DNA from 2 places in the Aquibium oceanicum genome. Region 1 is predicted to be linked to the other one. Evidence: predicted binding sites of a transcription regulator. Region 1 holds the regulator's gene; the other holds the start of a gene.
The links. The regulator PhoB, encoded in region 1, activates phosphate uptake and scavenging genes when phosphate is short. The targets are predictions, from matches to a motif close to TGTCATNNANCTGTCAT.

Region 1 (10,078 bases):
ACCGCGGCGGCTCCCCATCCGCGCCGCGACATCGGCATCAAGAAGCGGTATGCGGCCGAACGCCGGTTCCGCATCTACGGGATCGTCGCCATCGCGATCGGCATCTTCTTCCTGTTCGCGCTCATGTGGTCGGTGTTCTCGAAAGGCTACACCGCCTTCTGGCAGACCTCGATCCAGCTGCCGATCGAGATCGAGGAAAGCATCATCGATCCCGACAACGAGCGCGACACGGATCCGAACGTGCTCCTGACCGCCAACTACCCCAGGCTGGCCGATGCCGCGATCGCAAAGGTGCTCGGCATCGATCCCGAGAACCGGAAGCTCATGCGCGAGGCCGGCGGCCTGGTCTCCAACGGCGTCAGGAACCAGCTGCGCAATCTCGTTACCAGCGACTGGTCCGTGATCGGAACGACGCAGACCGTCTGGGTACTGGCCACCGCCGACGTGGATTCCGCGGTGAAGGGACAGGTGGACCTGACGGTCGAGGAATCCCGTCGCAAGGTCTCCGATCAGCAACTGGAGTGGATACGCCAGCTCCAGCAGGCGGGCGTGATCGAACAGAAGTTCAATACCGGCCTGTTCACCTACGGCGCGTCCAGCCGTCCCGAGACCGCCGGCATGGGTGTGGCGATCATCGGCTCGCTCTTCATGATGCTGATCGTGCTGATCCTGGCGCTGCCGATCGGCGTCGCGGCCTCCATCTACCTGGAAGAGTTCGCGCCGAAGAACCGCTTCACCGATCTCATCGAGGTCAACATCAACAACCTGGCCGCGGTGCCGTCGATCGTCTTCGGCCTGCTCGGGCTGGCGGTCTTCATCAACTTCATGGAACTCCCCCGTTCCGCGTCGCTCGTCGGCGGGCTGGTGCTGACCCTGATGACCCTGCCGACGATCATCATCGCCACGCGCGCCGCCCTGCGGGCCGTACCGCCCTCGATCCGCGCCGCGGCGCTCGGGCTCGGCGCATCGAAGACGCAGATGGTGTTCCACCACGTCCTGCCGCTCGCCGCGCCCGGTATCCTCACCGGCACCATCATCGGCCTGGCGCAGGCGCTCGGCGAAACGGCGCCGCTGCTGCTGATCGGCATGGTGGCCTTCGTGGCCAATTATCCCACTTCGCCGCTCGATCCCGCAACGGCGCTGCCGGTGCAGATCTACATGTGGGCCAACGAAGCCGAGCGCGCCTTCGTGGAGCGCACGTCGGGCGCCATCATCATCCTGCTGATGTTCCTGGCGGTCATGAACATCGGCGCTATCATACTTCGCCGGCGCTTCGAACGCCGCTGGTAATGGAGTACAAGGACATGAACATGCTGAGCGAAGCCGCAGTCGAGAAGAAGCTCATGACCCCCGATGCCATGACCAGCTACAAGATGCGGGGCGAAAAGGTCACGGTGCACTATGGGGAAAAGCAGGCGCTGTTCGACGTCGACCTGAACGTTCCGGAAAAGCAGGTGATGGCACTCATCGGGCCGTCGGGCTGCGGCAAGTCCACCTTCCTGCGCTGCCTGAACCGGATGAACGACACCATCGACATCGCCAGGATCGGCGGCAAGATCACGCTCGACGGCGAGGACATCTACGATCCGAAGATCGACGTCGTGGAGCTCCGGGCCCGTGTCGGCATGGTGTTCCAGAAGCCGAACCCGTTTCCGAAGTCGATCTACGAGAACATCGCCTACGGCCCCCGCATCCACGGCCTGACCACGAACAAGGCCGAGCTCGACGCCGTGGTGGAATCCAGCCTGCAGAAGGCGGCGATCTGGAACGAGGTCAAGGACAGGCTTCAGGAGCCGGGCACCGGCCTGTCCGGCGGCCAGCAGCAGCGCCTGTGCATCGCCCGCGCCATCGCGGTCTCTCCGGAGGTCATCCTCATGGACGAGCCGTGCTCGGCGCTCGATCCGATCGCCACCGCCAAGGTCGAGGAACTGATCGACGAGCTTCGCCAGAACTACACGATCGTTATCGTCACGCACTCGATGCAGCAGGCCGCCCGCGTCTCGCAGCGCACCGCGATGTTCCATCTCGGCTACCTCGTGGAGGAAGGCCCGACGGACAAGATGTTCACCAACCCCGACGACAAGCGCACCCAGGACTACATCACCGGTCGCTTCGGCTGATCCGGCACCAGGATACGAGGACAGGACCATGGGCGAGCACACCGTTGCCTCCTTCGACGAGGAACTTCAAAGTATCGATCGCCTTCTGTGCGACATGGGCGAACTCGCGGCCTCGATGGTGGACGACGCCACCCGCGCGCTGCTTTCCACCGACGCGGCGCTCGCCCAGCGCATCATCTCCGACGATGCCATCATGGACGCCAAGCAGCGCGAGCTCGACGACAAGGCAATCACGCTGATCGCCCGCCGCCAGCCGATGGCGCAGGATCTGCGCGCCGTCGTCAGCGCCATCCGCATGGCCGGCGATCTGGAGCGCATCGGCGATCTCGCCAAGAACATCGCCAAGCGTGTCGGTGCTGTGGGGCTGACCTCGACGCCGACCAGCCTGTCCTATTCGATCGAGAGCATGGCCGAGCTCGTCCACCGCCAGGTCAAGAAGGTGGTCGACCTGTACGTCGCGCGCGAGGCCGAGGCGCTGGTACCGCTGCGCGTCGAGGACGAGAAGATCGACATCAAGTACACGGCGATCTTCCGCGAGCTCCTGACCTACATGATGGAAGACCCGCGCAACATCACGTCGTGCACCCATCTCCTGTTCTGCGCCAAGAACCTGGAGCGCATCGGCGATCACGTCACGAACATCGCGGAAAACGCCTACTACGTCATGACCGGCAAGCAACTGCCCATGGCGCGGCCCAAGACCGACGAGACGGTGATGGCCGGGGCGAACGCCTGAGGACGACGCGGCATGATTGCAGCAAAGGTCATGGTGGTCGAGGATGAGGAGCCGCTCTGCGTCCTCCTCAAATACAACCTCGAAGCAGAAGGTTATCAGGTCGAGATCGTCACCCGCGGCGACGAGGCCGAGATACGGCTGCAGGAGAGCGTGCCGGATCTTCTGGTGCTCGACTGGATGGTGCCCGCGATTTCGGGCATCGAACTGTGCAGGCGGCTGAGAATGCGCCCTGAGACGGAACGCCTGCCGATCATCATGCTCACGGCGCGCGGCGAGGAGAGCGATCGCGTGCGCGGCCTCTCCACCGGCGCCGACGATTACCTAGTAAAGCCTTTCTCCACCCCCGAATTCATCGCCCGCGTCCGCGCTCTGCTGCGCCGTGCCAAGCCGGAGGTCCTGTCGAGTGTGCTCAAGGTCGGCGACATCGTGCTCGACCGCGAGTCCCATCGCGTCTATCGCAAGAAGAGCGAGATCAAGCTCGGACCGACCGAGTTCCGCCTGCTCGAATTCCTGATGCAGCATCCCGGTCGCGTCTTCTCGCGCGGGCAGCTTCTGGACAATGTCTGGGGCGAGACGATCTACATCGACGAACGCACCGTCGACGTCCATGTCGGTCGCCTGCGCAAGGCGGTCAACAACGGCCGCATGCCCGACGTCATCCGCACGATCCGCGGCGCGGGCTACGCGATCCGCGAGGCCTGACCGGCGCTACCGCGACACCTCGAACGGCACGACCATCACGCCCGCCCGCCGCCGAGAGGCGGCGGATGGCTGTTCGCGCGAGGGCGACCCCCTTGCACCCATGTGCCGGGCCTCCGACAGCGCCAGTTCGAAGCGCTCGCTCGCTCCCACGAACGACCCGAGGAACTCCCGTCCGCCGAACTGCGAGACCTTGCGGATGCCGCCGGGCAGCAATGTCCGCAGCGACGCGGGACTGAGCAGCAGGTGCGCCAGCATCGTGCCCGGCACGCTTTCAAAATCCGACAGCGGACGCAGCGGCGATGCGGGCGCGGCTTCACGTACCACGATGATCGCCCGTTCCATTCCCACCGTCGTGTCGGTGAAGCGGACGAGGCCAAGGCGCTCTTCGTCGCCCGCCGGCACGCGCTCCGACAGGAGATGCGAGACCGTCCCCTCCGCGTCCGCATAGAGGACGTCGAGATCGACTGGCTTGCCGCCGAGGTTGGCGATGTCGAGATGAAGCTCGTCTCCGGCGCCGACCCGAACCGCCGCGCCTGGTCCGATAGGGTCCATGTCCTCGCTGCCCACGCGCTTCACCAGAGGAAGCACGTTCAGCGCTACCGACATGGGGCGGTCGTCGTCCGCGGGAGCCAGCACCACCGTGCGTGACCCGAACAGCACGAAAGCGCCCCACTTCGAGGGTTCGGGCCAGCGCTCGCGCGCCGCGTCCTGCGCCAGGCGTAGCGCCGTGCCCGGCGGGTGGTTGGTCAGGAAATCGACGAAGCGCGTCATGATCCACGAGGTCGCCTCGTCGTCGACGTTCCAGAGGCTGACGATGACGCTGCTCGCGCCGGCAAGCATGAAGGCGCGCGCAAGCCCGACGATCCCGGCGTCGAGCGGGTTGCCCAGCCCGGTCTGGCAGGCGCTCAGCACCACGAGCGGGTTGTTCGAAAGCCGCATCTCCTGGATCGCGCGGGCCGTGAGCCTGCCATCGCTGAGCGCGATGAAGCTGCCGTCCACCGGATCCGTGATGCTGCTGAGGCCATGGGCGGCGAGGTGGATGTAGGTGTCCTCGGCTAGGTGGCGGGTCACCGTCTCGATCGTCGCGTCGGAGCCGATGATCGGCGTCGCCTCGAAGCGGGCGGCGATCGTGCGCGCCTCGGCCGCGGCACCAGGCAGCCGCGGGAAGATCCATTCCGGATCGCCCGTGGCGTCCGGATCGCCGGCGATCGTCTGGGGCCGCACTTCGGGCGCGATCGCAAACAGCCGTCCCGCCGCCACGTCGTTCATCGACGCCTCGACGTTGACTGCAGTCGAGTGGACCAGCGGAATCCCGTCGCCATTCGGGTCGAGGACGCCAAAGGGCACCGTGCCGATGTTGAGCGCCGGCACGACCGTCAGGTTGGCGAATTCCTCGATGATGCTTTCGGTTTCTCCGAAGAGCTTTTGTGACAGGTCCGCCAGCATTGCCGCTCGCTGCTCTCCGGAAGGTTCGGATGCGTCTGCCAAAGCCCGTGCGCCGCGCGTGGTACCGAACGAGTTTTCATCGCGAAGCCTGGGGCTGCGCTCTGCGCTGTTGCCGCCCGCCGTCAGTGCATTGCGCACCCGTTCGATCAGGTCGACCAGTTCGCCCACGTCGCGCACCGGCAATCGGAAGATTGCATCCGGCTCCCGGACGTCCGCATGCGGTTTCCCCGTGCCACGATGCGCTCCATCGGCTCCCCCGGTGCGATCGCGCCAGAGATAGCCGCAGACGATCCTGCCGCTGCGGAGATAGAAGATGAGGCCGTTGCTCCGGTCATCCGAGGGCGAGACGCGGAAGCCGACATAAGAGAGGATCGCGCCGCGCAGATCGTTGGGAAAGGGTTGCAGCTCGTATGTCAGGCCGCGTGTCGCCGCGAGCGTGACGAGCTGCTCGCCACTTGCTTTGACCGCGTCTTCAAAGGACGGGCACGCATGATCGGCCGTCGGGCCCGAAAGGGCGGGGGCCGCACCCGCGCACAGCCAGCCCGCCGTCAGGGTGGCGAGAAGCAGTTTGGCCGCGGAACGCACGGCGGATCGCTACTGCGCCGACGAGGCCTGCCAGGAATCGTCTTCCGGCGGATACCAGTAGCGCGCGGCCTTCGCTTCCCTGCCGATGAGGACGAAATTGTTGGCGAACACCCGGTAGGGCGCGCTCCATTCGCCGTCCGGCCACTTGACGCGGATTTCAGCGCGCTCGGCGGTGCCGACCCCGACATGGACGAAGCCGGTATGGCCCGACGCATGGCCGCCACCGGCCTGGACCGTACGGTTGAAGGTGGAATTGCCGGCCTTGACGGAGATCAGCGCGCCGACGGCGTTTCCGTTCGGCGCCGGCTGCTCGAGTTCGATCGCGACGAAATTGCCCATCGGCCGTGAGCCGTATTCGGTCACTGCACCTGAGTTGCGGAACAGCGAGACGTTCTGTTCGCGGTTCACGACCAGCAGGTCGAGCATGCCGTCGGCGTTGAAGTCCTCGACAAGGGCGCCGCGCCCCTTGGTCGGCAGGTCGATCCCCGCCTGGTGGCCGGCCTCGGCAAATGTCTGGTCCCATTGGCCGAGCAGCAGGTTGTCAGGGTCGAAACCGGCGAAGTCGGGCATGCGCTCCACGTTGCCCTTGGCGATGTAGAGGTCGAGCAGGCCGTCATTGTTGAAGTCGGCGAACTCCGAATGCCAGCCGGTCGAGGGCTTCAGGTCGTCGCCGACATAGGGACGGTGGGCGGTGGCATGCCTGGCAAAGGCGATGTCGGTGTAGAGCGGCTCGTCCTCGTCTGCGTCCTCCGACAGTTTCTGCAGCTTGGTGTCGCCCATCGAAGTGAGCGCGTATTCCGGAAAACCGTCGCCGTCGAGATCGCCCTCGGCGATGCCCATGCCCCAGATCGTCAGATGCTGCCAGCCGTCCGATTTGCCGTAGAGCTTCGCCGGCCGGTCCGGCTCGACCCGCCAGAGCTGTTCCTCGCCACCGCGATAATACTGGCGGTCGTTGGTGATCCGCAGCGACGGCGTGCCGGAGCGGTTCCAGTCGGTGAAGAGCATCGAAAGCGCGCAATGACCGGGCCGCAATGCCTGGCGGTCGGAATAGTCGGGCCTGTCGCCGGCCTCCGGCCGGAACAGGTCGTTGTCGTGGCACGTGCCCCAGGGCGAGCCCGGCGCATGGCGGTCGACATAGTTGCCGAAGGCGAGGGTGGGAAATTTCTGGCCGGCTTCCCAGGTCGCGGCGAACGAGGTCGTCCAGGCCTTGCCGCCGTCGAAGGTGAATTCCCGGTTGGCTTTCGAGTAGGTGCACTCCGGCCCGCCCTTGAGAATCACGTTCTCGCCGACCCGCATCAGAACGAGGTCGCGCATGCCGTCGCCGTCGATGTCGAGCGCATAGGCGCCGAGCACCTTTTCAAGGTCTTCTGGATCGATGGCGATCGGCTTCTCCTCGAAACGCAGCGGTCCTCCGGCGGTGCTCCGGTTGACGTAGAAGCGTGCCGCGTCGCGGCCGCCGGCCAGGAAGATGTCGGGCATGCGGTCGTCGTTGCAGTCCAGCGAGGCCCCGCCGCCGCCGACGAAGTACTCCCACGGTCCGCGATAGGCATGCACGATGCCTGCCGCCGCCGCTTCCTCATGCATCAGCGGAATGTCGGTGCTGATCGGGGCGGGGAAAGCGTCTTCCGAGTGTGCTGCGGAAACCGACGACATCGCGGCGACTGCCGCCAGCGCCAGAAGGAGTTTTCGATGCCTGATCATTTCACCTCCTCCGGCTCGATCACCAGCGTCTTCAGGAAAGCGATGATGGCGTGGCGATCCTCATCGGGAAGCGCGATGTAGCGGTCGCGGGTGTCGCGCGCCTGGCCGCCATGGGCGCGGATGACGCCGTCGAGCGAAGCGATGTCGTTGCGGTGGCCGTAGGGATCGGTCGATCCGACGCCCCACAGTTCCGCGGTCATGAAGACGTTGCGTTCCACGAAACGCTGGGCGAGCAGTTCGTTGCCGAGCGTCGCGACGTACTGATCCGCGATGGCGTGCCGCTTCAGGTCGCCGAACAAAGGCACCAGAACTTCACCTTTGTCGTTGCGGGGCAGGTGCCTGGCCCATTCGAGCAGGGCGAGATCGTAGACGGCCGGCGCCCGCACGTCCCCGGTCCGCAGAGTTCCCGCCATGTCGAACGGCCCGGGATCGGCGAAGGATAGGGACGAAAGGGGCAGGGACGGCTTGTGGCAGCCCTCGCAGCCGATCGAGCCGAAGACCATCTCGCCGCGCTCGGCGGCGGCGCGCCATTCGGCACTGTCGGGCACCATCCGGCCGGGCGGCGGCAAGGTCGCCTGCCAGGCGACCATCGCGGAGACGTCGCCTTCCCGGATTTCGTCGTCGTGATCGTCGCCGTCGTGGTCCCGTTCGCCTGTCCAGCGCAACCCGAAGCGCTCGTCGGACTGCATGCCGTGGTGGTGGTTGAGCGCGTTGACGGTGAACTGCCGCAGCGAGGTCATGACGCCTTTCTGGCTGAAGGGCCTGACCGTCAGGTCGGCATCGACGCCTTCAATCTCCGACATGTCGAGCACCCCGTCGGGCGCCGCTGTGATCCAGCCGTATCCGATGCCCTTGGAGACGAGCTTCCGACGCACGTCGGCGCCGCCCGCGCGCGCATCGGCGAGCGACTTCCTGCGTATCTCGCGAAGATCGGCGGTGATCTCGCGCGCCAGAAGCTCGATCAGGCCGGCGCCGAACAGGTGGTTCGAGCCCCGCTCGTTGGAAAACTGCGGGTCGGTGGAATCGAAATCGGCGCTCTCGAAACCCTCGGACACGAAGACATTGGTGACGAAATCGCCTGCGCCGCCCACGACGGGCTGGTTGTGGCATGACGAGCAGGCGTTCGCGTCCATGCCGGAAGTCCGGGCGAACGAGGTCTCCGGCGCATGCTTGCGCTTGGTGGGAATGATCGCCTGGGTGGCCAGCGGCCGGCCGACCCCGTCCAGCGTCGTGAAGCGGCCCGTAAAGAGATGCTCGCCCTTCTCGCGCAGCGCTATCAGGGCGTCGCGGTCCAGCGTCCCGGCCAGACCGGTCTGATCGACGTGTTCGGTGACGACCCGCTCCGACCAGGGATTGGCCGGCGCCGTCCCAGGCAGCAGAATGGCGGTCGCGAGCGCCGCGAACGATGCGGTTGTGATCAGCGGTTTCATGCGATCTCCTTTCCTGTCCGGCTTGATAGGCCCGCCGCGCCGGCGGCGAAGATTTCGCGGTCGATGAAGGCCAGCGCGCGCAGGGCGCAGCCCTCGCGGATCAGCGGCATCTCGTCCGGTTCGGTCTCGAATGTGGGGAGCGCATGATGCTGACCGCCGGCGGTCTTGGACAGCGCCTCGATCATCGGGCCTTCCACGAGATCGAAGGCCAGCGCACCCTGTCCGACGATGGCGACGGGCGCGGGATCGATCAGGGCGAAAAGGCTGCCGAGCCCGAAGCCGATCGCTTCTCCGGCGCGCCGGAACGCCTCTCGCTCGGCGCCCGGGTGGTCTCGCGCGGCACCTGCCAGGGCCAGCATCTCCTCGTCGCCTATGTCGGTTGCGTAGGCGTCTTCCTCGTTGAGGCCCCTTGCGTTGCGCCAGATCGCATAGTTGCCGGCGTAGGCTTCCACGCATCCCCGGCGCCCGCAGCGGCACAGCGCGCCGTCGGGAACGTGGTTCATGTGGCCGAACTCGGCGCCGGAGGAGGTGGTGCCCGTGAAGAGCTGCCCGTTCAGCATCAGCCCCATACCGATGCCGTGGGAGAGAAGGATCGCGATGAAGTTCTCCGAATAGCGCTCCGGCCGCCTCGTTCGCAGGGCGAGCGCGATCATGTTGCAGTCGTTCTCCACGGTGACCGGAATGCCGAACGCGTCTTCGAGCAGGTCGGCGAAGGCGATGTCGGTATGCGGCGTGATCGGCGACCACAGCAGTTTGCGCGCGCCGGAATCGGTGATTCCCTGGACCCCGAAAGCGATACGGCGCACCCGCCGGCCGCTCTTGTTCGATCGCGCGACCAGTTCGCCGATCACCGTGCTCGCCGCATCGACGAGTTCGCCCTTCGAAAGGCGCAACGTCTCCAGCCGCATCTGCCTGGCATCGACAATCTCGCCGGCATAATCGATGAGGGCCGCGGAAAGCGAGTTCATCGACAGCACCACCGCCACGACCGTCGCCGCGTCGGGATTGAGGCCGAGCGCGACCTGCGGCCGGCCCCTGCGCAACGTGGCAGCCTCGCCGTCGCGGATCTCGCGCAGGATGTCCTCTTCGATGAGGTCGGCCGTGATGGCCGAGACCGTGGAGGCGCTCAGGCCGGTCTGCGCGCAGATGTCGGTACGGGAGAGGCGGCCGCCATTGCGCAGCGTCCCAATCACCACCCGCCGGTTCTGCCGGCGCACATCGTCCGAGCGCGTCACCGCCGTCATCGCGGCGTATCCCTCCCTGTCAGCCAACGTTTGCAGTGCGGCGATTTATTGTTGCGCTGCAATACGTTAGCTCGATCGAGATTCATCTTGACACAGCGCGGTGGGTGAGTCACT
Region 2 (10,078 bases), 620 kb from region 1:
AAGGCATGAACGGGATGTAAGCCCCGTCCGGCGGAAGCCGGGATATCCGAACGACGCGTCCTCACTTCTCCGGAATGTCGAGCCTGATCCAGTCGAGCCGCTGCTTCACATGCACCTGCTGGTCGGGAGGCGGGAGTTCGGTGCCGGCGAACGCCCCATAGGCAATGCCGATCCAGTCGGGCATACGCGCCGGCTCCCACCACACGGTGCTGCCGCATGCCCCACAAAAGTGCGAGCTGACCAAGAAGCCGGACTCGGCCTCGCGTGTGAAGGTCGAATAAACGCCATCGACCGCTACGCGAGCGCGGGCGAAGAAGATGGCGATACCGAAAGCCGAGCCAGTGCGTCGCTGGCACGCATGGCAGTGGCACAGCGAGATGCGCGACGGTTCGCCGAGGCACCGCACCGTAAGCCGACCACAGCTGCAACGGGCAATGCGGCTCAATGCGTCGTCTGTCATTGCCCTGGAGCCTCCGTGCCAGCTGGCGTGAGGACTGGCTTCTCGTCGTGGCAGTTCGGGCCGGAACGATCCCCGGCGATCCGCTCTTCCACGGTCCGGGCGATCGCATCGAGGTCCCGCGTCTCTCCCGCCAGCGACTCGATCGCAGCGATCGCGAGATCGGTGGCGATCCAGTCCGGCTTGTGGCCAAGGTTCTTCACCCAGACGAGTTCTGCGCCGGAAATGTCGCGGGCCAGCCCCACCGAGTGGATCTTCTCGTAGACGACCGTGTCGCTGTCACCCGAGATGACGATGGTCGGCGCGGTGATCTCGCCGTAGCGGGGCGCCAGTTTCTCGACGAACGCGTAGAGCCCGGCGACGTCGCGCGCGTTGGCGCGGAAGGCGCGCGGCCGAAGCACCAGCGGGACGGCCGTTTCGTCCATGTAGTTTTCCGGCACGGGATTGGGCGAGAAGACGCATTCGACCGCAGACGACATCTGCAACTGCCCGCCCGGATAGGTCAGCGTTTCGGAGAAGATGCGGCCGACCACCGGCATCGAGGTCACCTCGTAGTGCCAGGCGGTGCCGCCACCCGGCCAGGGGTGGGAGGCCGGCGCGAGGAACAGCAGGCCCTGCGTCCGCTCCGGCGCGTCGAGCGCGAAGGCCGTCAGCACCGCGCCTGCGAAGGAATGGCCGACGATGATGGCACGCGGCATCCCCACTTCCTGCATCAGGGCGGCGATCGTTTCCGCCTGCCCCGTTGGGTTCTTGTTTTCGGCGGGACCGCGCTCGGACCAGCCGTGGCCCGGCCTGTCGACGAAGAGCATTTCGGCCCGGCCCTCAAGCCGGGCGCGGAACGGCACCATCTGGTCGCGGAGGTTCCCGCTCGCGCCGTGGACGAAGACCAATGGCGGCAGGTCGGCGTCTTCTCCGGCCGGCACGTGGACGAAGTGCATGCCGGTGCCGTTGACCGTGAGAAATTCGCCGGATGGCGGATAGCGCCGCTCGATCAACCACGCCCCGACCCGTGTGACGCCGACGAGGATGAGAAGGAGCGCGACGAGAAACGACGCGGCGGCGTAGAGGAGGTTCATCGCTGAGGCCGGGCTGTGAGGGGTGTTCCGGATAGACCCTGGGCGGCGGCCCGGAAAACCCGGCCCGTCACTCAGATGCCTTCGCCAGCCAGTTCGTCGGCCAGTTCGACGAGTTCGGACTGCGCGTCGCGCAGCATGGGATAGACGTCAAGTGCGCTCTGGTAGACATCCAGCGCCTCCTGCTCGCGTCCCGTCGCCTTCAGGATCCCCGCCATCCCGGCCAGCGCGCCGAAGTGACGTGGCTCCAGCGCCAGCGTCTGGGCGATGTCGGTCATCGACTTCGCATAGTTCTCCATCATGAAATGCACGGTCGCGCGCCGGTTCCAGCCTTCCGCGTAGCCGGGCTGGAGCACGATCACCTGGTCGAGAAAGTCGAGCGCGACGTCGAACTTCTTGTCGGATATCGCCTTGTTGGCCCACTGCATCATCAGATCGACCGAGGCGCTTCCCGAATCCATCCAATGCGCGCCGATCTGGCGCGCGATGCGCTCGGCGGCCTTCTCGTTGCGCTCGCGCTTCAGTTCGGAAAACAGCGTATCGAGCCGCGACGGTTCTTCTTCCGCGCCGATCTGGGCGGCGGGTGCCGCGTGCACCGCAAGAGCGCCGGCCAAGTACAGGGGAATCAGTGGAAAGACGACAAAAATCCGCATACCGCGAAACCTAGCTTCGCGGCGCGGAACGTCAAACTGAAATTCGCGTGAGGGGCGGGACGCCTTCGAAAAAGCGCCCGTTCGCCCGATCAGCCTTGGCGGGCTTTGTAGCGGGGGGCGCTCTTGTTGATGATGTAGATTCGGCCCTTGCGGCGAACCATGCGGTTGTCCCGGTGGCGGCTTTTGAGCGCCTTGAGCGAATTCTTGATCTTCATTGTCTCAGCCCGTGCTGTGCGGCCCGCTGGGCCCATAATTGAAAGACGCGCCTTGCGGCGCGCTCCGAAAAAGTCGCGTGCTCTTAGCCGCAAAGCGCGGATCGTGTCAACCGGAATGGCCGCACCGAAGATCGGGCGGCGGTCGCGATCAGGAGGTCAGCCGCGTGAAATGGCCCATCTTGCGGCCGGGCCGCGTTTCCGTCTTACCGTAGAGTTCGAGAACCACCCCGTCTTCCCACAACAGATCGGGGATGCGCTCGATCTCGTCGCCGATCAGGTTTTCCATCATGCAGTCCGAATGCCGCTTCGTATCGCCCAGCGGCAGGCCGGCGACGGCGCGGATGTGCTGCTCGAACTGCGACACCGCGCAAGCGGCTTCCGTCCAGTGGCCGGAATTGTGGACGCGCGGTGCGAACTCGTTGGCGAGCGCGGTGCCGTCGTCGAGCGCGAAGAATTCCACCCCGATCACGCCGACATAGCCGAGCGCATCCATGAGCGTGAAGGCCGCCTCGCGCGCGGCTTCCTCCATATGGGTGAGCATCGCCGCCGGAACGGTGGAGCGGCGGAGGATGCCTTCGCGGTGCTCGTTGCGCACGGCATCGTAGGCCTTCTTCGACCCGTCCTGCCCGCGCGCGGCGATGATGGAGAACTCGAAGCCGAAGGGGACCAGCGATTCCAGGATCAGCGGCACTCCCCCCATCGCCGCGAACGCGCCGTCGCGCTCGCCCTTGCCGCCCTTGCGGAAGACGCGCTGGCCCTTGCCGTCATAGCCGAAGCGGCGGGTCTTGAGCACGCCTTCACCGCCGAACTCCTTCAGTCCCGCTGCCAGATCTTCCTCACTATCCACAGAGGCGAAGCGGGCTGTGGATATCCCTTGCCGGTTGAGGAAGGTCTTTTCGGCCAGCCTGTCCTGGGCAGTCTCCAGCGCCAGGGGCGGCGGGAACACCGCGACGTGGTCGGTGAGAAGCTTGGCGCCGCCGACCGGAACGTTCTCGAACTCGTAGGTGACGACGTCGCACTGGGCGGCGAGGCCGGTGAGTGCGGCCCGGTCGTCGTAGCCCGCCACGATCTGGCTGCTGGAGACTTGCGCTGCCGGGCAATCCGGCTGTGGCTCCAGGATCACGGTCCGGTATCCCAGCCGCGCCGCGGCCATCGACAGCATGCGGCCGAGCTGGCCGCCGCCGATGATGCCGATGGTGGCGCCGGGGGCGAGCGGACGGATCATGTCTCGTCCGCCGGTCGCGCCGCCACCTTGGCGGTCTGTTCGGCGCGGTAGCCGTCGAGCCTCCCGGCGAGCGCGTCGTCGGATAGCGCAAGAACGGCCGCCGCCAATAGCGCCGCGTTCACCGCTCCCGCGCGCCCGATCGCTAGTGTCCCGACCGGGACGCCTGCCGGCATCTGGACGATCGACAACAGCGAGTCCCGTCCTGAAAGCGCTTTGGATTCAACGGGGACGCCGAAGACGGGAAGGGGCGTCAGCGCCGCCGTCATGCCGGGCAGGTGCGCGGCGCCGCCGGCTCCGGCGATGATCACCTTGTATCCGGCATCGCGCGCCCCGCGAGCGAAATCGTAAAGCCGCTCGGGCGTGCGGTGGGCCGAGACGATCAGGCTCTCGTGCGGCACGTCCAGCGACGCGAGCGTGTCGGCGGCGTGGCGCATCGTCGCCCAGTCCGACTGGCTGCCCATGATGATGGCGACTTCGGCGCGGCGGTCCGTCACGATTCCGGCCCCTTTCGAGAAAGCCGGGGCTTACCGGAAACGATCCGCACCCGCAAGCAGGCGCGATTCAGGCGATGATATCGGGAATGGAGCGATCTTCGAGCAACGTGAGCCGGTCCTTCAGGGCCAGCTTCTTCTTCTTCATGCGCTGGATCTGGATGGGATCGCAGCCTGTGGCAATCATCGCGGCGATCGCGGCATCGAAATCCGCGTGTTCCTGCTTCAAGCGCGCAAATTCGAGACGAACTTCGGCCTGGTCCTGTTCCGACATTCATGCTTCTCCGGCGCAGGTCTGCGCGCCAAAAATGGCGAGGGTCGCGGGCATTCCGCCAACGCGCGCCCTATATCACATTTCGCCCCGACAGAAAATGCTACCATCCAGCATTCGACACCGAACCGGGGTGGTGGCACACTGTCATGGCGTTGTCACGAATCGCGGCCTGCGGTGGGACGCGGTTCCTGATCGATGCGACGCAACGATGAAAGGGAACAGCACTCATGTCTCTAGCATCCCATCTTGAGGAACTTCAACGCAAGCATGGCGACCTGGACCGAGCGATCAACGAGGCGATCGCGCATCCGTCCGCCGACGATCTCGAAATAGCCCGGTTGAAACGCCGCAAGCTGGCGCTCAAGGATGCGATCGAAAGGCTCAAATCCCATCCCACGAGGCACTGAAGGCCGATCCTTCAGCCGCGAAATACCGGCGGCCGACATGCCGCCGGTCCACTTCCCCTCATTCCGACCAGAACTGGTCGACCCAGATGTTGAGCCGCGTGAAGCCGTCCGGGTTGATGGAATAGATGCGCCTCGTTCCCTCCGGGCTGGAGCGGACGAGACCAGCGTCGAGCAACACCTTCAGATGCTGCGACACGGCCGGCCGAGAGACCGGGAGGCCGGAGGCGAGTTCGTTCACGGTCTTGGGGCCGCGGCGCAGCTCCTCGAGCAGGTACCGGCGATTGGAATCGGATATGGCGGCGAATGCGTCGGCCGTGACCATCTTGCTGCCCCGATGTCCCGCTGACCATTTCTAGCGGGATAGCTTATCCCACGGCTCCGCAAACTCAAGCGTGTGCCTTGGTCACCTCTTCCGCTTCCGCTTCGGAACCCGCCGCCGGCGCGGCGTCGTCCCCGGTCTCGAGCTCCGGTTCCGGCTGAGGTTCGCTGCGCGGATCGAGCCGCAGGGCCTCCGGCGTCAGCGCGCGCTCGGACGGATGGGTCGTGAAGGTCTCCCTCTCCTCGAGCGGGATCGGCGCGCGGCGGCTGATGCGAAGCAGCGTGTAGCCGGCAAGCAGCAGATGCGCCAGCGCGGTGGTCAGGAACAGGCTTTCGGGCCGCATCCGCTCCATCAGGAAGGCTCCAATAACCGGGCCGATCATGGTGCCGAAGCCGTAGAGGAGGAGCAGCCCGCCCGAGACCTTGACAAAATCCTCCGGGCTCGCGTGGTCGTTCGCATGCGCCACCGAGATCGAATATAGGATGTAGGCCAGCGATCCGTAGAGGCCGGTCATGATGATGACGGCAGTGCCGCCACGGGCGGACGCCACAAAGATGAACAGTCCCACCGCGGCCGCGCCGAAAGCCGCCGCCGCGAGAACGTAGCGCCGGTCGGTTCTGTCCGAGACGCGGCCTGCGGGCAGCTGTGCAAACGCGCCGGCGATGACCGCGAGGCTCATCATCAGCGCGATATCGAAGGTAGAGATGCCGATGCGCGCACCGTAGACCGCGCCCAGCGTTCCCCAGGCGCCGTTTGCCACGCCCACGAGCAGGCATCCTGCGAACGAGACGGGCGAGTTGCGGTAGAGCGCCTTGAGATCGAGCGAGACGCTCATGAGCGGTCGCGGACTGGCGTCGGTGGATACCGCCGTCGGAATGAGCGCGAGGCAGAAGAAGATGCCGGTGACCATGAACAGCGAGGCGGTGGTGACGTCTCCCGCCGCCACGATCATCTGGCCGGCCATGATCGCGGCGTAGGTGACCATCATGTAGATGCCGAAGACCGTGCCGCGGTTCTCGTTGGTGGCGCTCTCGTTCAGCCAGCTCTCGATGACCATGAAGGAGCCCGCCATGCAGAAGCCGGTGAAGATGCGCAGGAAAATCCAGGTGTACTGCTCGACGATCAGCCCCGTCATCAGCGCGATGATCGCCGCAGAAGCCGCGAAGGCCCCGAACGCCCTTATGTGGCCGACGCGGCGTACGAGCCGCGGCGCCAGCAGGCAACCCGCTACGAAGCCGCCCGCCCAGGCCGTTCCGAGAAGGCCGAGCGAGGCGGTCGGGAAACCCTCGGCCTGTCCGCGCAGCGGCAGGAGGAGGCTGTGCAGACCCGACGCCGCGAGAAGGAAGGCGGTTCCGCGCAGGAGCGAGAAGATGGGCGTGTAGCTTGCGAACATTCCGGCCATTCGTGGTCGTGGCTCGCGATTCGAGCCGTTCCGTGATGAAGGGGGTTCTTCGGCGCCCGAAGCGCCGCGTCAACCCGCTAATTTCGGCTGAACAGGGCTTCGGCGGCCGATTTGGTGCTGCCCTTCGTTTTCAGCTCCGCCTCCAGCCTCGCTATCTCGGTCCTCAGCAGCCCGATCCGCTCCTCCAGTTCGGCGACCGACAGCAGCGAGAGATCCTGTCCGATCTCGTGCGGTTTCGGTTTCTTGACAGGTTCATCATCGAAAAAGCTCATGGCGCCGCCCTCCTGTTGGCCGAACACGGCGGGGAGGATACAGTTCGAGGCGGGCTCAAATCAAATCGGCCCGTAAAGATGAAGCAGACAGGAGACGAGATGGCCCAGGCGATTCCGGAGACGATGACCGCGATAGCGATTTCCGAACCCGGAGGACCCATGGTCCTGAAGCAGGAGCGGCGCCCGGTACCTGCCCCCTCTGGTGGCGACATCCTGATCCGCGTGCGCGCGGCTGGCGTCAACCGCCCCGACGTGGCCCAACGCCAGGGCGCCTATCCGCCTCCGCCCGGTGCCTCAGACCTTCCAGGCCTGGAGGTCGCCGGCGAAATCGCGGCGGTCGGGCCGGAAGCCAGGCGCTGGAAGGTCGGCGACCGGGTCTGTGCTCTGACGCCCGGAGGCGGTTACGCCGAATACTGTCTCACGCACGAAAGCAATGCGCTTCCCATCCCGCACGGTTTCACGCTCACCGAGGCCGCGGCCCTGCCGGAAACCTACTTCACCGTCTGGCACAACGTGTTCCAGCGTGGCGGCCTGAAGTCAGGTGAGAGATTCCTGGTCCATGGCGGCTCGTCGGGGATCGGGACCACCGCGATCCAGCTTGCCAAGGCGTTCGGCGCGCAGGTCTTCGCGACTGCGGGGTCCGCCGACAAATGCGAGGCCTGCCGGACGCTCGGCGCCGACCGTGCGATCAACTACCGCGAGGAGGATTTCGTGGCCGTCGTGAAGGAGGCGACGGACGGCAAGGGCGTCGATCTCATTCTCGACATGGTGGGCGGGGACTACATCGACCGGAACTACGACGTGGCGGCGGTGGAAGGTCGCATCGTGCAGATCGCCTTCCTCGGAGGCCCGAAGGCGACCGCCAACTTCGCCAAGCTGATGATGAAGCGCCTCGTCCACACCGGTTCGACATTGCGGCCGCGAACAACCGAATTCAAAGGCCAGGTTGCGGCCGAGCTGGAACGCCAGGTCTGGCCGCTGCTCGGCGAAAGGCGGCTGGCGCCGGTCATGGACATGATCTTTCCGCTGCGCGACGCCTGGCGGGCGCACGAGCGGATGGAGGAAGGCAACCACATCGGAAAGATCGTGCTGGACGTGGCTTGAGGCCGCTACAGCGCTTCCCGCGCGGGCCAGTGGTCCGCGCCTGGCGGTTCGCGGCTTTCCATGGAGCGGTAGAAATCGGCGAGCTGCTTGCCGCGCTCCGGCTTGAAGCTGCGGCCCGCCGGCTTCAGCTCCGCGATCCGGTCGATGCGGAAAGCGCGAAAACCCTCGCGCATCTCGCACCAGCCGACCAGCGTCCACACCTTGCCCCAGAACCATAGACCGAGCGGGCGCACGTCGCGCATGGTGCCGCGTCCCGCTTCGTCGCGATAGTCGAGCGTCAACACGGCGCGGGCCTCGATAGCGCGCTCGATGGCGTCAATCGATTCCCGGTCGGACTGGCTCACCACGTAGAGCGGCGCGTGGATTTCGGTGCGCGAGATTCGGTCGCGCTCGGAGTCCGGCAGAACCGCGCCGATCTTGACCAGTGCCTCCTCGGCCGAGCGCGCCATGGCCGCGCCGCCGAAGGCCCTGACCATGCGGGCGCCTGCCACCAGCGCCACGATCTCGTCGCGGGTGAACATCAGCGGCGGCAGGTCGTAGCCGGACCGCATGATGTAGCCGACGCCGGCCTCACCATCGATGGGCACGCCGGTCGACTGGAGGTCGGCGATGTCACGATAGATCGTCCTTTCCGAGACCTCGAGCCATTCGCCGAGGATACGGGCCGTCACGAGACGGCCGCCGCGTAGATGCTGTACGATCTGGAACAGGCGGTCGGCGCGTCTCATGCTCGTTGTATCTCCTGGGACGGTCGATCAGGTCGTGAAGAGGCCGATGCTGTTGCCGTCGGGGTCGAGGCAATAGGCGAAGCGGCCGGCGGGGATGCTGATGACGCGCGACAGAACCTTGCCGCCGTTGGCGGTGACCCGCTCCATCGCCTCCTCGAGCGGTGCTGCGACCGCCAGATGGATGGTGTTGCCCGCGCCGTCAGCCGCCGGCTTGCCGGGATAGATGTGGCCCGAGACGGAGGTTTGGCCCGCGGCCTTGAAGACTGACATGGGGTTCGGGCCCTCGTTCTGGTCGGTCAGTTCGTTCTGCAGCACGGCGCCGTAGAACGTCTTGGCGCGCGCCATGTCGGTCACCGGGATCTCGAACCATACGACTGCATTTTCCGGCACGAAGCTGGTCATGGGTATCTCCTTGGCTGATTAGATATTGGCAGGAAGCTCCTGACAACATCCTGTCAGGAGCAGGCAGGAACGGCTTCACAATCCGAAGGGCGTTCCAGCGCGTCGCGCCTGGCGCGACGGATGCGTGTCGGGCCAGCCGATATCCTTGCGGATGTGCGGCGGAAGGCGGTTGATCAGGCTTTCGGTCCTGACCTCGTCGCGCCAGGCGCGCCAGCCTGCGGCGATACGGCCGACCATTCCAAAATAGGATCGGGGGTTGGCATTCATGACAGTCCTCCATCGAAGCGATTAGTCGACGGAGGGACCTTCGCACGGTGCTCCTGACAGCCTTGCGTCAGGACCCGGAACTCATTCCTCGGGGACAGGAACTGTATAGTTCAGTGGCAGCCGTCCACCGTCGGCATAGACGGTCTGGCCGGTGATGTAGCTCGCCTCGTCGGAGGCCAGGAACACCGCAATCGCGGCGATCTCGGCGGGTTCGCCTATGCGCCCGAGCGGCGTGCGGGAGAGGATCCGGTTGCGCGCGGCCGGATCGGAATTCACGCTCGACAGCATGTCGGTCATGATCGAGCCCGGCCCGATCGCATTGACGCGGATGCCGTAGGGCGCCAGCGACAAAGCCATGGCCTTGGTCAGCTGGTTCACGCCGCCCTTCGACACCGAATAGGGGATCTGGTTGGCGATCGCGAAGACGGCGTTGATCGACGACATGTTGACGATCGAACCGGGAGTGCCGCCATTGCTGACCTTCTCGACCATGTGGCGCGCCACCGCCTGGCCGGCGAGGAAAGTGCCCTTCAGGTTCACGTTCAGCACGCGGTCGAAATCCTCTTCGCCCAGGTCGAGGAAGTCTGCCCCGTGAACAATGCCGGCATTGTTGACGAGGATGTCGATGTCGCCATAGGCGTCGATCGCCGCGGCCACGAGGTTGTGCACGTCGAGGCGCCGCCCGACATCGGCCTTCATGTACTGCACCTCGCCGAGCCGGGCGAGATCCTTCTCCGCCGCGGCTCCCTTCTCGGTGTCGACGTCGGCGATCACCACCTTTGCCTTCTC

Region 2: BSQ44_RS01645 (YdcH family protein) is a predicted target of PhoB. The motif match lies at 4,531-4,547, and genes of this name have one in related genera.

What each region holds. Positions count from the first base shown of each region.
Region 1 is NZ_CP018171.1:4,864,379-4,874,456, reverse strand. Features, by position in the region: gene pstA (phosphate ABC transporter permease PstA) at 1-1,290, shown strand, start outside; gene pstB (phosphate ABC transporter ATP-binding protein PstB) at 1,305-2,120, shown strand; gene phoU (phosphate signaling complex protein PhoU) at 2,149-2,856, shown strand; gene phoB (phosphate regulon transcriptional regulator PhoB) at 2,869-3,558, shown strand; gene BSQ44_RS23800 (CHAT domain-containing protein) at 3,565-5,589, opposite strand; gene BSQ44_RS23795 (CRTAC1 family protein) at 5,599-7,290, opposite strand; gene BSQ44_RS23790 (cytochrome c family protein) at 7,287-8,720, opposite strand; gene BSQ44_RS23785 (ROK family transcriptional regulator) at 8,717-9,964, opposite strand.
Region 2 is NZ_CP018171.1:324,263-334,340, reverse strand. Features, by position in the region: gene pyk (pyruvate kinase) at 1-20, shown strand, start outside; gene BSQ44_RS01680 (GFA family protein) at 62-460, opposite strand; gene BSQ44_RS01675 (alpha/beta fold hydrolase) at 457-1,533, opposite strand; gene BSQ44_RS01670 (tetratricopeptide repeat protein) at 1,605-2,183, opposite strand; gene ykgO (type B 50S ribosomal protein L36) at 2,273-2,398, opposite strand; gene BSQ44_RS01660 (5-(carboxyamino)imidazole ribonucleotide synthase) at 2,547-3,623, opposite strand; gene purE (5-(carboxyamino)imidazole ribonucleotide mutase) at 3,620-4,117, opposite strand; gene BSQ44_RS01650 (YdcH family protein) at 4,185-4,388, opposite strand; gene BSQ44_RS01645 (YdcH family protein) at 4,616-4,795, shown strand; gene BSQ44_RS01640 (ArsR/SmtB family transcription factor) at 4,854-5,117, opposite strand; gene BSQ44_RS01635 (MFS transporter) at 5,182-6,507, opposite strand; gene BSQ44_RS01630 (DUF1192 domain-containing protein) at 6,594-6,788, opposite strand; gene BSQ44_RS01625 (NAD(P)H-quinone oxidoreductase) at 6,888-7,892, shown strand; gene BSQ44_RS01620 (helix-turn-helix transcriptional regulator) at 7,898-8,620, opposite strand; gene BSQ44_RS01615 (VOC family protein) at 8,648-9,022, opposite strand; gene BSQ44_RS01610 (hypothetical protein) at 9,098-9,289, opposite strand; gene BSQ44_RS01605 (SDR family NAD(P)-dependent oxidoreductase) at 9,371-10,078, opposite strand, start outside.